DNA from 3 places in the Arthrobacter sp. AK01 genome. Region 3 is predicted to be linked to each of the others. Evidence: riboswitches for the same ligand, from Rfam matches in the RefSeq annotation. Region 3 holds a riboswitch; each other region holds the start of a gene.
The links. Region 3 has a riboswitch for cyclic di-AMP ahead of LN996_RS07995 (M23 family metallopeptidase). Riboswitches for the same ligand answer to the same signal wherever they lie in the genome.
Positions count from the first base shown of each region.

Region 1 (5,037 bases), on a different contig from region 3:
CCACAGAAGCAGCATCTACAACAGGCTCGGCAGGATCCGCCAGCTCATCGGCGCTGATCCCTTGAGCGGCGCAATCCGGCTCGAGTTGCATGCTGCCTTGAAAGCGCGGCGATGGGCGGGGCGGCCTCGGATTTGAGGGTGGATGGACGAATGAGGCAGGCACCCGTCGTGGGTGCCTGCCTCATTCGCAGGGTTCGCTTTAGGACCGTTTCAACCGCTGGCAGCTCCAGCGCCCCAATCGACGACGGAAGGTGGCCGTCCGGCTGCTGCTGCAGTACCGGCTGTGCCAGCCCGCATGCGTGCTGGTGCGCGGCAGGCGGGTGCTCACTTGAGGGCTTCCTTTGCGGCGTCGAGGATCTCTTCAAGAGCCGTCCCGGAGGCCTGCGGTGTCGTAGACGCAACGGGCTTGCCGGTGGGCCGGGGCTTGGACGTCTGCGTGGACGTTTCCGTGGGAGTGGGAGTGGGAGTGGGAGTGGGAGTCGGCGTCGGAGTGACAGTCGGCGTCGTCGTGGGTGTCGGAGACGGTGTCGTGGGCGGCGTGGTGATCGTGTCCGAGGGCACGTCGCCAGGAGCCGGAGCTGGCTGAGCCGGTGCCGGGCTGGTGGTACCAGGCGCAGCGGCGATGGTCGCAGGCACAGGGGACGGGACCCACACCGGATCAGCCAGTGAAATCTTCGGGGTAGGAATCGACGACGGCGAAACGGCGGCGGGTGCCTCCGGAACCGTGGCCGGCTGACCGGCTTCCGATGTCGCCGCCGCTGATGCAGAAGGCGATGAGGCGGTGGAGTACGAAGCGCTGGGCGCGGGGGTTGCCGAGCCCGAGTTTCGATCGGTGCCGCTACCGCTGGCTTCCTGGGCTGGCGTTTCCTGGCCGAAGAAGGGCAGCTCGAGAGCCTGCCCCAAGGTTCCGGCCGTCAGGACCAGGCCGAGGGCACCTGCCACCACGGCCATGCGCTGGCTCATGTGCTTGACCGACGCAGCTTTCCGCAAAACCGTGTGGGGTTCCCGGCCAAAGGAGGAGCCACCAAAGCTGGATTTGGCGGCAGCGGCTGACGCTGCCTGCTTGCGAACATCCTTGCGGCCGGCGAGTGACGCCGACGCCGTTGCGGCCGCGGCGACCTGGGCCGGGGACTTGCCTCGCGGCGACACAGGGGCCGGAGCCGCGGATGTGGTCGCGGATTCATCGCGGGCTGCCACCACGGGGATGGCTGCCGTGGCTGGTTCCGACGAGCCTGGCTGAGGGCTTGTGGGATTAACGATCGGGATGGCCGCGGTGGGAGGCCCCGGCGTGGTGGATGCCGGAGTCTCAGCTTGAACGACCGGAATGGCTGCAGTTGCCGCCTCAACAGGCCCGGGCCGGGATGATTCCCCAGTTGCGGGCTCTGCAGGAGCGATCACAGCCTGGGTTGCCTGCTCCCGCTCGGCCGCGCGTACGGCTGCGCGGGTGGTGGGCGTTGCGACGGTGGGGTCGGCCGCGGTGGCGGCTTCCGGCGTCGTGCTTGTAGTTTCGGGCGCCGCGACGGAGTCTGCAGGCGCGCTGATGGGGGATCCGCTGGGTTGGGCCCGACGGCGTCCGGTTGGCTTGGTGCGCTCGCGCTCAGTCTGGGCGCGGCGCGGCTGATCCATGGTTGGGGACATGGTGGTTGCCTCTCAACGCCTTCGAGGTTAGCTGTCGGGTTCGGACGAGGCCGTCCGGCCGCACAAGGCGGCTTCACCCCAAGGACTTGAATCAAGTCCGGGAACTTTTGGGTCCCCCGCCTCTGCCGCGGGTCTGGCGGATCCCGGATTGCGGCAGAGCTCGGCGTCAATCCGGAAGCGGCCCAGCGGAGATAAGGGTCGCCCTACGACGGTACATGAGCCGGAAAGTAAAGTCACATTAATGTAACGGGCGGTAGGCCTCCCCCATTGAGAGGCCTCTAGCGCTTAGGCTTCGGGGCCGGCGCTGGAGCCGGGAGCTCGTGCTGGATCTTCTGGATTTGATGTGCCTGATGAGTCTCAGGGCGGAAGATCTCGTCGGCGATGCCCAGCATCCCGCCCGCCGCCGCACGCCTGACTCCGCGCTTGGACTGCCGCGAGGTCCAGTACCAGAGGCCGGCGAGGAGCGCGGGAACTCCGAGTACTGCGGCCAACACGGCCAAGATATCCATGGCACAAGACTAGCTTCGGCGTGCACCGGCAGGTAGACATTGTCTATGGACCTGCCAGTGATGCCGCCCGTCTCGCCCATGCTCGCCAAGTCCGTTCCGGCCATCCCCGATGTTGGGCACTATGAGCCCAAGTGGGACGGCTTCAGGACCATCGTCTTCAAGGATGGGAACGAGGTCATCCTGGGCAGCCGCAACGAGAAACCCATGACCAGGTACTTCCCGGAGCTGGTGGACGCGCTGCGGAAGAACCTCCCGGACAAATGCGTGATCGACGGCGAGATTGTCCTGATCCAGGGCAACAGGCTCGAATTCGAGGTGCTTCAGCAGCGGATCCATCCCGCGGACAGCCGGGTCCGGATGCTCGCTGAGAAGACCCCATCATCCATGATCGCCTTCGACATCCTGGCCCTGGGCGGTGAGGACCTGATGGGCAGGCCGTTCTCTGAGCGCCGCGCCATCCTTGAACGCGCGCTCGCCAAGGCTGAGCCTCCCGTCTACGTGACGCCCGCGGTGACGGACCTTGAGCGGGCGCAGGAGTGGTTCGTGCAGCTCGAGGGCGCAGGCTTGGACGGTGTGCTGTCCAAGCCGCTGGATGGGACCTATCAACCCAACAAGCGCGTGATGTTCAAGACCAAGCACGAGCGGACGGCGGACTGCGTGGTGGCCGGATTCCGCTGGCACAAGACGGCGAAAGTTGTGGGGTCCATGCTGTTGGGCCTTTATAACGACGCCGGACGCCTCCAGCACGTGGGGGTGGTGGCCTCATTCCCCATGGCCAAGCGGGAAAGCCTGGTGGCCGAGCTTGAGCCCTACCAGGTTGAACTCAGCGAGCACCCTTGGGGCGAGTGGGCCAGCCAGGGCGAAGGGGTCGCGGGTTCCCGGATGCCTGGTGCCCAGAGCCGGTGGAGCGGGGGCAAGGACTTCTCGTTCGTGCCGCTGCGCCCCGAACTGGTGATCGAGGTGGCCTACGACTACATGGAGGGCGACCGCTTCCGCCACACCACGCAGTTCCGGCGGTGGCGGCCGGACCGAACCCCGGAAAGCTGCACATATTCGCAGCTGGAGGAGCCGGCGGAGTACGACCTCGGTGAGATCCTGAGGCTGCCGTAGTTACTCCTCGTGCCCTTGGTCGCTGCTCATGCTGCCCTCGGCGGGCGGGGTTTCCCCTGGGGGTACTCCGCCGCCGGGCTCGAGTCCCGTGAGATTTCCGTCCAGCGGATCGGGGTTGGCGGAGGCTGCCGGGTCATTGTCTTCGTCCTGGCGCAATTCCGGATCGGCGTTCACATGGTCGTTCCGGGCCGCGGGGGTTGTTGCGGCACCGTAGGGCCCCGTAGCGCCGGTCACGCCGAAGCCCTGCTCGTCCTGGGGGTCTTTACTGGTCACGATCAGCCCTTTCGTAAGCAAACTTACTAATACGCTTGCTCCGCCAGCCTATCCGGGACGGGCTGAGCCAACAAGGGCACCTAGCCGTGGAGTGTCGTCGCAGTAACGAAGCTCCGGATGGCATCCGCCACGGCCTTCGGGCGCATGTGCTGAGCCACGTGTCCGACGCCGGGAATTTCCACCAAGCGACCCTCTGCAACCGCCCGCGACAGCCGAAGCGACCACTCAGGACCTGCCACGTTGTCGCGGCTTCCACGCAACACCAGCACCGGAACCCTGATCGAAGCCAGGCGTTTCTCCGTGGGGTACTTCATCATTACCGGCAACTCGGTGAGGTACCAACGCGGTCCGGAGCGGAAGTAGTCGGAAATGACGATCCAGTTTGACGAGGGGCTCTCACGGAGCAGCCCGTCGAGGATAAGAGCCAAGGACTGGCGCCCCACGTTCTTGTGGCGCGAATCAACCACCGGTCCCATTAACACCAGTTGCCGGGCGCATTCCGGCGCATGCAAGGCCGCTTCGATGGTGAATTGCACGCCCATGGAATGGCCCACCAGCACGTAGGAACCGATGCCATGGGACGCGAGCGCCGCTGCGATGAAGGCACCGTAATCCTCCACGGAGAGCTGCCGGTCGGGCTTGGGTGTCCCGGCAAAACCGGGGAGGTCCAGGGAATACGTGGGTGCGCCCGCGGCGAGTACGGCATGCAGCCGGGCCAAGTAGCGGTGTGAGACTCCGATGCCGTGGATCAGGATGTACGCGGGTTCGGCGCCCACCTCAGACCCCGACTCGGAGCCAGGCCCAGGCGAAGGCGTGCCCTCGGTCCAGAGGATCCGCCCCTTCAGTCCCAAAACCTCGACGTCGGCAGACAGCAGCGGTGCCGGCTTCCCCCGCGTTGTCATCAGGGCTGCCGCTGCAGGAACGCCGGAGCGCCAGGGCCGCTCAATTCGCTCTCCGCTACCGGTCGACCGGACACCGCCAGCAGCAGCGCGATCGCGGGACCTTCAACGGTGGGACCGTCACCGTACTCGAAGCGGGTGTCAGTGGCGACCCAGCGCCAGCCGGCTGCGATCTCCTTGCCGCCACCCATCTTGGTGGTGGTCCGCATTTGGTAGTCAATGGCAGTGGCGACGTGGGCGGCCGGATATTCGCGGTGCAAGCCCAGCGGCCGGCGGATGTCCTCGCCGTGGACGAACGCCTCAACCAGCCTGGTGGCCAGCCCGGCCGGTGGACCGGATGTCCGGGAGAGTACGGCCTCCAACTGGACCAGGGTCTGAGCGGGGTCCCCGGTCTTTTCGCGCTCCACACCCACGGCGTTGTCGCGGTCAAAATCCATCCGGGAAGCAATCATTCGGCTCATGAAATTGAGGCGCGTGGTTTTGGCGCTGTCGATCACGTGAGCCAGGACGTCGTGGACGTCCCAGCCAGGGCACAGCGACGGCGTCTTCCACTGGGCTGGATGGAGTGGTTCCAGATCCTTGATCAGGGCACGGCGTTCCTCATGGAC
Region 1 is NZ_JAJOHP010000075.1:9,176-14,212, forward strand. Features, by position in the region: gene LN996_RS19970 (CdaR family transcriptional regulator) at 1-136, shown strand, start outside; gene LN996_RS19975 (hypothetical protein) at 325-1,638, opposite strand; cyclic di-AMP (ydaO/yuaA leader) riboswitch at 1,641-1,787, opposite strand; gene LN996_RS19980 (hypothetical protein) at 1,917-2,147, opposite strand; gene LN996_RS19985 (ATP-dependent DNA ligase) at 2,193-3,257, shown strand; gene LN996_RS19990 (DUF6480 family protein) at 3,258-3,530, opposite strand; gene LN996_RS19995 (alpha/beta fold hydrolase) at 3,611-4,432, opposite strand; gene LN996_RS20000 (maleylpyruvate isomerase family mycothiol-dependent enzyme) at 4,432-5,037, opposite strand, start outside.
Region 1: it holds a riboswitch for cyclic di-AMP, as region 3 does, so the genes downstream of both, LN996_RS19975 (hypothetical protein) here and LN996_RS07995 (M23 family metallopeptidase) in region 3, are expected to answer to the same signal.

Region 2 (5,037 bases), on a different contig from region 3:
GCGCGCGTGTGACCTGCGGTTTTTCAGGATTGATGATAAGGGCCTGCCGCGCCACGTGCGTTTCTGTTGATAACGAATTTATTACTGCGGGGCTTAATCCCCTATAGTTATCTACTAGCGCTGATACCAAAGCGTTACCTGTTCCGGAGCCGAGCTCTGCCAGCGGAACAGGTGTGTCATCCACCACTGGCAGAGGCGGGGGAACCACAAGCGGCTGTCTAAAGAAGCAGCCTTGGGGTGAAGTCCGCAGCAGAAGTGCCCACTGACGCAAGTCCTTCCTTGGATACCTGTGTGCCGTGAGCGCCTCGTGCGGACCGGGTCTTTGAACTCTCTGACCCGAATCCGACAGCTAACTTCGCAGGCTTTTTAGAGAGGAACAGAGTTTGACAACGCAGAACGTCAGGGGCCGCCGCCGCGCGTCCGGCCCCGCTGCTGAGCTGCGGCCAGCCCGCGTCGTATCGGAGATCCGGCCACGCGACACCGAGCGCCAGGTGCGTCGCCGTAAGAGCCCGTTGCGCCAGGTAGCCGACTTTGCCGCAGCCAGTGGCGTCGGGCAGAAGGCCGGAGTTGCGCTTGCCGCCACCGGACTCGCCCTGACTGTCGGTCTGCCGGCCACGAGCCCCGTCATGGCCACCTCGGAATCAGGCCAAACCGAGTCGGCCCTTGCCGTCACCGGTGGCAGCCAGCCCGAGGTTTCCGCAGCCGCATCCGCCAAGATCGACTTCAGCCGCGCTGCCGTTGCCACTGCAGCCGACCCCGACGGAAAGCTGAAGCAACTGCTCAGTGCGCAGTCCGCGGGCAGCATCCAGCGGGCCTCGTCGGCGGGCACCATGGCCAGCCCCTTGGACACGCTGACCACAGCTTCCCCGTTTGGCTACCGCGTCAGCCCCCTCACGGGCGGCGCCGGCGACTTCCACCGCGGCCAGGACTTCGTGGCTCAGTGCGGCACCGCCGTACATGCGGCAGCCAGCGGCAAGGTCACCTTTGCTGGATGGCACGAGTACGGCGGAGGCAACCGCGTGGTGGTAGACCACGGGAATGGCCTCGAAACCACGTACAACCACCTGTCATCCTTCACCGTCAAGGTGGGCCAGACGGTCAGCCGCGGCGATACGGTCGCACTGAGCGGCACCACAGGCGCTTCCACCGGCTGCCACCTCCACTTTGAGGTCCAGGTCAATGGTGAAGTTGTCGACCCCATGGGCTGGCTCTAAGGCCAGTTGATGGTTGTCTCTCGCATTCGTGACACACCCCGTGACCTGAATGTGACATTCGCGTTCAACTGTTGTACCGTACAAAGCGCATCGGCTTTTTAGGGGGCCGGTGCACTTGAGTGGATTGCCTAGCTCTGCCACCACTCGAGGTCCGTTCGCATAAATCGTCTGGCAGGGGCGGGGGAACCACTTCTGGTCTTCGAAAGAAGGCCTTGGGGTTAAGTCGCAAAGCTTCCTTGAAGCAGCGCGGCCGGATGACTCCCATCCGAATCCGACAGCTCACCTCGCAGGCATTGGGAGAGGCTACCTACGTGTCATCACGCACTACCCCTGCGCGCCACCGCGCCGAATCGGTTCGTACGAACCCCTTGAACACGCTTTCCAAGGCTGTTTCATCGAATGCCGGTACCGTTGGCCGCCAGGCCGTCGTTCTGGCAGCAGCATCAGGCCTCGTCCTCAGCGTCGGCTTGCCGGCACAGGCAGCTGACACCGACGTTTCCAAGTCGGAAGCCTCCAGCACCCAGCAGATGGTTGCCACCGCCGTCGTCACCGCGGAGCCCACAGCTACCGTTTCCTTTGAAAGCCCCGTTGTGGCCACCAAGGAAGCCCCCAAGATCCAGCGCGCTTCGCAGACCACCCAGCGGGCCACTGCAAACGGCACGCAGGACGCAGCAGGTGCTGTCACCGCCAAGTCGTCCGAAGCCAAGGACGCTGCTTCCAGCGCCGCGGCCTCCGGCCTCGCTGCCATCGCCTACACCGGCATTGGCCACCCGTACGTTTGGGGCGGCACAACGCCCAACGGATGGGACTGCTCCGGCTTCACCCAGTGGGTCTACGCACAGGCTGGCATCAGCATCCCGCGCGTCAACGCCTGGACGGCCATGAAGCCCACCAGTACTCCGGCCCCCGGTGACCTGGTCATGCAGAACGGCGGAGCCCACGTAGGCATCTACGTTGGCAACGGCATGATGATCAGCGCTTTGAACCCGGGCCAGGGCACGCTCCTGCACTCGGCTGCCTCCACCGGCACGTCCTCCTTCTTCACCCTCCGCTAGAAACAATCCGGTTCGAGGTTCGCCAGCATGCCCCCCAAGTGCTGGCGCGCCGATTAGCCGCGTGTACCCCAACTGCATGCGGATATGAAAAGAGAAAACCATGACCAGTGCAAACAAAGTTGCACGGCATCGCGCTGAGGCCCCCAAGACCAGCTCGCTTGCCGTCATCGCCAAGGCCGTCAGCGACAACGCCGGTGGCGTTGGCCGCCAGGCAGCAGTCATTGCCGCAGCTTCAGGCCTGGTCCTGACCGGTAGTGTTGCTGCCAACGCTGCCGAGACCAAGGTGGACCGCGAGTCCACCTCGACGTCCACCCTTGACGTCCAGTCGGTAGTTCAGGCGACCATCGCTGCGGACTCCACGGTTGCCATCTCCTACGAGCGCCCCGTGGTCACCACGGTGGAAGCTCCGGCTCCGGTAGTGAAGAAGGCTCCGGCCAAGGTTGAAACCAAGGCGGCCACGGAGAGCACAGCAACGTCCGGCAACGCTACGGTCGCCGTCAACACTGCGGCTCCGGCGGCAAAGGCTCCGGCAGCTGCCAGCGGCCTTGGTGCAGCAATCGCTGCTGCCGCCTACGCACAGCTTGGCGTCACCCAGGACTGCACCATGTTGGTGACCAACTCCCTGGCCGCCGTTGGCATCAACTTCCACGACTGGCCCGCTGGTTACCTGTCCCTGGGCCGCACGGTCAGTGCAGCAGAAGCGCAGCCCGGCGACCTCGCCTACTACGCCAACGGTGGTTTGGCTGGACAGGCCCACATCGCCGTCTACGTTGGCAACGGCATGGCAGTCCATGGTGGATGGAACGGATCCACCACGGCACTGTTCAGCGTCAACGTCGGCTCCGGCCCGGTTTTCATCCGCGTCAACGGCTGATCCCACATCATCATGAACACCCCGCAGGCTCCGGCCGGCGGGGTGTTCTGCTTTAACCGCGCATGAACTCTTGCCGACACCGCAGGCGAAACGGCAGAAAGATTCGTGGATACGGCATATAAGTGCTTACCCTTATGTTGTCGATCCACAGCCCGTACAAGCAGAGGGCAGCCGGCCCTCGTGCCCCTGACGGGTGCGGCCGTGAAGAGGTACGTGCATGCGCACACTCGTTCTGAATGCTGGATATGAACCGCTGGCGGTAATAACATTCCGCCGGGCGCTGGTCCTTGTGCTCACTGGGAAAGCTAGCGTTGTGGCCGAAGGCGACGAGCCTGTCGTCGGGCCACAGGAGATTCTCGGACGACCATCCGTGATCCTCCTCAACCGCTACATCCGTCCCCGGTACAACAGGATTACTGCCGTGAGTCGCCGCGGGGTCCTTCGCCGCGACGGTCACCACTGCGCCTACTGCGGGAAAACAGCCCACACCATAGACCACGTCCACCCCAAGTCCAGGGGCGGCGCGGATTCCTGGGAAAACCTGGTTGCGGCGTGCTTGAAATGCAACAACGCCAAGAGCGACCACACGCTGGCCGAAATGGGTTGGAAACTCCGTTTCAAGCCCGGCGTGCCCCAGGGAACCATGTGGCAGATCAAAGAACTCGAGAAACCTGCGCCGGACTGGGACCCGTTCCTGTTGCCGGAATCCGCTGCCTGATCGATTTCTGCTGACCTCCGGACGTCCGGGTAATCTGGGCGGATGGAGTTCAACGCCGTGATTTTGGCGGGAGGCAGGGCCACCCGCCTCGGAGGCGTGCCCAAGCCGTCGCTGACGTACGACGGCGCGTCGCTCCTTTCGCATGCCCTGCAGGCAGTCCGGGGTGCCGCAGCCGTGGTAGTCGTAGGGCCCGATGCTTCAGGATCCGGCGGTGTGCTGCTAGCGGACAATGTGCTGAGGGCGCGGGAGGAACCGGCGTACGCGGGTCCGGCCGCTGCGATTGCAGCGGGCTTGGCCGCGTTGAAGAACCACGGCATGGGCGCTCCGTGGACGCTTGTCCTGGCTTGCGATATGCCGCATGCCTCCCGTGGCGTTGCACTCCTGTGGGAAGCACTTGCCTCACAGCCCGGGGTGGAGGGGGCCATGGCGGTCTCCGCGGACGGCCGGAAGCAACCGCTGCTGGGCGCCTACAGCACCGCAGCCATGGAACGGGAGGTAGGCGTAGCTTCGCAAGGTTCCGGGTTAACGAACTCTTCAGTGTTCCGGCTGCTTGCTAGGCTGAATGTGCTGGACGTTGCCGTCCCCGCAGGCTCTACGGATGACGTGGACACGTGGGAGGACGCAGCGGCCTTGGGCATTGACTACGAGTTGGAGGCGCACGTGAAGAGCCAGGAAGAGACGCTCGAGGAATGGTGCCGCACATTGCTGCAGGCGTTTGAGCTTGAAGGCGTTGAAGTGGACGTTAACGAGGTCCTGGCAGTGGCTGGCGTTGCTGCGCATTCAGTGGTGCGCCCCGCCGCACCCTTGACCACGTTCATCGCCGGATACGCCGCCGGCATGGCCCGCGGCATTGGCCAGGCCAGCGACGACGCGTCCATGAACGCTGCCTTGGACCTGGCCCGCAAAGTTGCCCAAGAGTACTCGGAGTCCGGGGCTGGCGCCGAATGACCCAGGCCCCCAACGAGGGCCATCACGCGGCACACACGTGGCATGAGGCTCGGCAGCGCGCGTTCGATGGCGCTGCTCCCATCCCGCCAGGCCCGGTCCCGCTGGGGTCTGCCCTTGGCCGCACCTTGGCATCGGATGCCCTGGCAGTGCAGGACATGCCCCACTATGCTTCTTCCGCCATGGATGGCTGGGCCGTCAATGGTAGCGGCCCGTGGATACTCAGTGAGC
Region 2 is NZ_JAJOHP010000013.1:42,847-47,883, reverse strand. Features, by position in the region: cyclic di-AMP (ydaO/yuaA leader) riboswitch at 138-379, shown strand; gene LN996_RS06445 (M23 family metallopeptidase) at 384-1,214, shown strand; cyclic di-AMP (ydaO/yuaA leader) riboswitch at 1,340-1,521, shown strand; gene LN996_RS06440 (C40 family peptidase) at 1,526-2,269, shown strand; gene LN996_RS06435 (NlpC/P60 family protein) at 2,370-3,143, shown strand; gene LN996_RS06430 (HNH endonuclease) at 3,361-3,861, shown strand; gene LN996_RS06425 (NTP transferase domain-containing protein) at 3,904-4,809, shown strand; gene LN996_RS06420 (molybdopterin molybdotransferase MoeA) at 4,806-5,037, shown strand, end outside.
Region 2: it holds a riboswitch for cyclic di-AMP, as region 3 does, so the genes downstream of both, LN996_RS06440 (C40 family peptidase) here and LN996_RS07995 (M23 family metallopeptidase) in region 3, are expected to answer to the same signal.

Region 3 (5,037 bases):
CCTCGACGGTGACCTCCGGGGCCCTGATCCTGGCGCTGCCCCTGGCCGCCGCAGCAGGTCTGGTGTCGTTCCTCTCTCCGTGCATCCTGCCGCTGGTTCCCGGCTACCTGGGCTTCGTCTCAGGGCTCACCGACCCAACGCAGCCGCGGAACAGGCGGCGCGTCCTCTCGGGGGTGGCACTGTTCATCCTGGGTTTCGGCGCCGTCTTCACCCTCTACGGGGCTGCTTTCGGAGCCATCGGCTCCTGGCTGATCCGCTGGCAGGACCCGCTCATGAGGGGACTGGGCGTGGTGGTCATCATCATGGGCCTGGTCCTGCTCGGACGGTTCTCCTGGCTCCAGCAAACCCGGAAATTCCAGAGTCCAGGACGCGGCGGACTCTCCGGCGCCCCACTTCTGGGTATCGTCTTCGGTCTCGGATGGACCCCCTGCATGGGCCCGACACTCAGCGCCGTGCTGAGCCTGAGCGTCACCGCGGGCAGCGCCTGGCGCGGGGCACTGCTGGCCTTCATCTATTGCCTGGGGCTGGGCATCCCCTTCGTTCTTGTGGCCCTGGGCCTGAACTGGGTCTCAAAGGTCCTGACCGTGGTCCGCAAGCACATTCGGGCGGTCAACATCGGCGGCGCCGTCATGCTCATCCTCCTGGGCATCCTGATGGTTACCGGGGTCTGGGTGCAATGGATCTACCAGCTGCAGAACCTGGCAGGGACGTTCCTGATGCCCGTCTAGCTGTACTGCCCGGGCAGTACATCTAGCCACCGCAACCCCGCACACAGACACAACAAGCAAGGACTGAGAGCATGATCAACCAACCAGAACCGCTGCGGCGCCCCGGCCGCCGCACCATCCTGGGCATGGGCGCGGCAGTACTTGCCCTCGCCGGCTGTGCAGCCCCGGACGATCTGGCCCAGCAGGCCAAGGCCGGAGACGACAAAAACTACATCGCCGGCGACGGGTCGGTCAACGAATACCCGCCCGCCTCACGCGGTGCCCGGGTGTCTCTGGAGGGCCGGCTGTTCAGTGGGGAGAAGGTTGCTGCCCGGGACTGGGCGGGCAAGGTCGTGGTCCTCAATTTCTGGTACGCGGCCTGCGCTCCGTGCCGGGCGGAGGCCCCGGACTTGGCCGCCCTGCATACCGAATTCAAAGACCAAGGCGTCTTGTTCTACGGCGTCAACGTCCGCGACGACGCCGCGACGGCCGAAGCCTTCGAACGGACCTTCAAGGTCGACTACCCCAGCTTCGATGACAGCGACGGCGGCATCCTCCTCGCCATGACCGAGTACGTCCCGCCCCGTGCAGTGCCCACCACCCTGGTCCTGGACACTGAAGGGCGCGTCAGTGCCCGGATCCTGGGGATCTCGCAAAAAGGAACCTTGAAGGCACTGATCACTACCGCAGCTGCGGGATCATGAATACCAAGCCCGCCACCAGACCACCTAAAGGACTTCTGCCATGACCAGCACCGCGAAATCCGCCGCGAACGTGACCACCTCAGACCCTGGCGCTGCCTCAGTCGCAGCCCAGCTTGGGCCGGATATTCCCCGCATGACCCGCGACAAGCCCTTTGGCTGGCTCCTGGTCATCACCGGCGTCATCGGCTGGCTCGCCTCCGGCGCCCTGGTCCTGGAGAAACTCGAGGTACTCAAAGACCCAGGCTACAAAACCGTCTGCGACGTCAATCCCTGGATTTCCTGCGGCCAGGTCATGCAGACCTGGCAGAGTTCCGTTTTCGGATTCCCCAACATGTTCATCGGGATCGTGGCGTTCGCCGTCATCATCACCACGGGCATGGCGCTGCTTTCCGGGGCAACTTTCGCCCGCTGGTACTGGGCCGGGCTGCAGGCCGGTGTCACGCTGGGGTTTGCCTTCGTCGTGTGGCTATGGTCCCAGGCCCTGTACTCGATCCACATCCTCTGCCCCTTCTGCATGATTGTCTGGGCGGCAATGATTCCCCTGTTCGTCTGGGTCACGGCCCGGAACATCACCCATGGAGTCATCAAAGTACCCGCCGGCGCGGCCCGCGTTGTCGGCGAATTTGGCTGGATCATTACCGCGCTGCTCTACGTGGCTGTTACCGCAACCATCTTCTTCGCCTTCAGCCACGTCTTCCTGGGCACATCAGGACTCTGACCCTGACAACCAAGGCGATGGGCGAGGCTTACATCCATCCCTGCGGGTTCACGGTCTGCCCGTTCAGGAGTACCTCGAAGTGCAGGTGGCATCCGGTGGAGTTGCCGGTGGTTCCGGCCGCGGCCAGCCGCTGGCCGGCGGTTACGGTCGCGCCCACGGAAGTTTCGATGGCGGCGAGGTGGTTGTAGGTGCTCTTCAGGCCGTTGCCGTGGTCCACCACAATCCTGTTCCCGCCACCGTAGGGGGACCATCCGGCCTCCACGACGGTCCCGGCTCCGGCGGCGAACACCGCTACCTGGCAGGCTGCCACGAGGTCCAGGCCGGTGTGCAGCTCCCCGGTGCCCGAGATCGGGCTGGTGCGGATACCGAACGGAGAAGTGACCGACATGCTGGCCAGCGGCGCCCCCAACCGGGCCGCGGCCGCGGCCGGGGAGGCCGCCGGGGTCGCGGGGGGGGCGGGGGCGGCGGCGGGGGGCGGCGGCGCGGCCGCGCCGGCAGCAGCTATGGGGGTCTTGGCCGGTACCGGCAACGGTGCCTGCTGTGTGGTGACAGCCGGGCGTTCATAACTGATGGAAGCCCCCACGGGGGCTTGGACGGGCGCGCCGGCAGCTGCCGTCCCCGATGCCTGCACCGCGAGGGCTGTGCTGGTGGGGGCCGGCCCGGCATGGGCGGCAGTGAGCGCTGCGGTCAACAGCGCGGCGACGCTCAGCGTAGCGGCGGCCGTGACCTGTTTGCGCCGGCTCCCCCGCGCTTCTGCCTCTGGCAGGGGCCGGTGACGGCCGGTAGTGGGGGATTTCATCGAGACGGCCGTGCGGGGCGCGAATCCGGAGGTTGGTTTTCGGCGGCGGCCATGGGGGGGTACAGAAGGCAAGGGGGATCCTTTCGGTTCGCCTGCGAAGTTAGCTGTCGGGTTCGGGCCAAGGAAAAATGCCCGGCCGTGCCCGGCGGCTTTCAGGCCACCGACATCACGGCTTCACCCCAAGGCAGGCTTGCTGCCGATTCTGGGTCCTCCACCCCCGCCGTCAAAAAGGGATAGTCGTTTGATGCCCCCGGCGGGGTCCAGCGCGGGGCATCAAGGGTCTCAATACAGAAAAACCTGAATTAATAGTAGCTGCAAAGCATCATCGTTACAATTTCGTGACTTAGGGGTTGTCGGCCTCGGTCAGGGACGCCCGGCTCGGTGCTGTTCTGAGACGCTTGACCGTATCTTCAGATTTGCAGCTAAGGGGTCAACGATCCCGGCCATGGGATCGTTCCCGGCACACCGGGTGATCTCCGCCTGGCCGGGGATGCCCTAGCCGTTCCGGGGCACCCTCTCCCGTCGGGCCTGCCGTGCCTGGTCAGAGTCCCATCGAGTCCAGCAGGGCGTCTTCTTCCTCGACGCGGGAGCGTTTGCGCGGGGCGGGAGCACGGGGTTGCTGGGCGGTGCTTGCGGTCTCCGCGGATTCGTCGGGCATGTCCCGTTCCTCACGGTGCATGCGGGCCTGCTGCCGTGCCATGTACCCGAAACCCACGAAGGCCAAGACGCCGAAGGTGATCCACTGCAGGGCGTAGGACAGGTTCGAGCCTTCCTTGACGGCCGGCGGGGCGAGTGGTTGCGGGACTGTGGCAGGCTGCGGGGACTCCGAGGCCATGACCCCGTAGCTGCCTGCCAGCAACGGGTACCCCAGCTGGCTCGCGTAATAGGACAGGTCGATGCTGGCCAACTGGCCCTCGGGTGCGTCACGACCCAGATCGGGCTCGGAGGGTTTGATCCGTACGACCGCCGAGACTTCTCCCGCTGGTGGTGCGGGCACGGCATCGGGGTACCCGGGCCGGGTGTTGCCGATCGGCAGCCAGCCCCGGTTGACTGCGATCGTTTCACCGGAAGCAAGCCGGAGCGGCACCACTACCTCGTATCCGGCAACGGAATTGTTGGGTCGGTTCCTGATGATTCTCTGGTCCTCGGCAAGGTACCGCCCTGACACTACAACCGTTCTCCACTTCGCGTCGGGGTCGGCGACGTCAAAGGAGGCGCGGGCATCCTGGAACGGCACCGGGGTTCTGTCGTAGTTCTGCTGGACCCTGCGGATTTCGGTCACGGTCTGATTCCGGCGCTCCATCTGCCAGTTCCCCAGCCCAATGCATGCCGCGGCGAATAATGCGGCCAGCAGCAGCCAACCCGCCCAACGCCAGGACAGAAGGAACCTATACGCCATCCTGTTCCTCCTGGAGCTGCCATTGCCGTGCCAACAGTGCGCGGATCGCCGTCGCCTCGGCGGCTAGGCGGTGGTCTTCTCCGCGGGCCAGAAGGCCGTATTCGACCATCGTCCTGCCGTCCACGTGGGTGCCGGCGCGGACCCATACCCGGCGCCGGTTCACATACAGGGAGACCATGAGCCCTGCCACGGCCAGCAGCGAAAATACCAGCACCCAGCCCTGGGCGGGGGTACTGCGTACATCCACCCCGATGTAGCGTTTAAGCCCGTCGAAGCTGATGCTTCCCTTGCCTTCGGGCAGCGTGTACGTTGCACCGGGTTGAAGCGTGATGCCGCCGGCGGGAAGGTCCCTGCCGTTGAGTTGGGTCAGCTTGGCCACGTCCAGGACGTACACGTTTTGCGGCGCTCCGGTGTCCAGCCCGAGGTCCCCGTAGTACGAGTTCAGGCTCAGCTGCGGGTTCAGGGGATCGGGGTCGAAGCTGTAGGACACGCCCTGGTCGTTCTTGATGGCCGAGGGCAGGAAGAACCCGACAAAGCCCAGCTGGGATGGTGCGGCGTCCGGGACCTTGAGGACCACCGAAGAGGTGTAGACCCCGTCGTTGGGGATGGACACCACGGGACCGCTGAAGGCGGTTTTCCCGGTGCCGTCCTTGACGGTGACGACCGGGGCGTAGCCGTTGCCGACCAAGAACACCCCGGTTTCACCGAAA
Region 3 is NZ_JAJOHP010000017.1:20,191-25,227, forward strand. Features, by position in the region: gene LN996_RS07980 (cytochrome c biogenesis CcdA family protein) at 1-728, shown strand, start outside; gene LN996_RS07985 (TlpA disulfide reductase family protein) at 800-1,411, shown strand; gene LN996_RS07990 (vitamin K epoxide reductase family protein) at 1,452-2,129, shown strand; gene LN996_RS07995 (M23 family metallopeptidase) at 2,158-3,000, opposite strand; cyclic di-AMP (ydaO/yuaA leader) riboswitch at 3,004-3,178, opposite strand; gene LN996_RS08000 (SURF1 family protein) at 3,470-4,327, opposite strand; gene LN996_RS08005 (cytochrome c biogenesis protein ResB) at 4,317-5,037, opposite strand, start outside.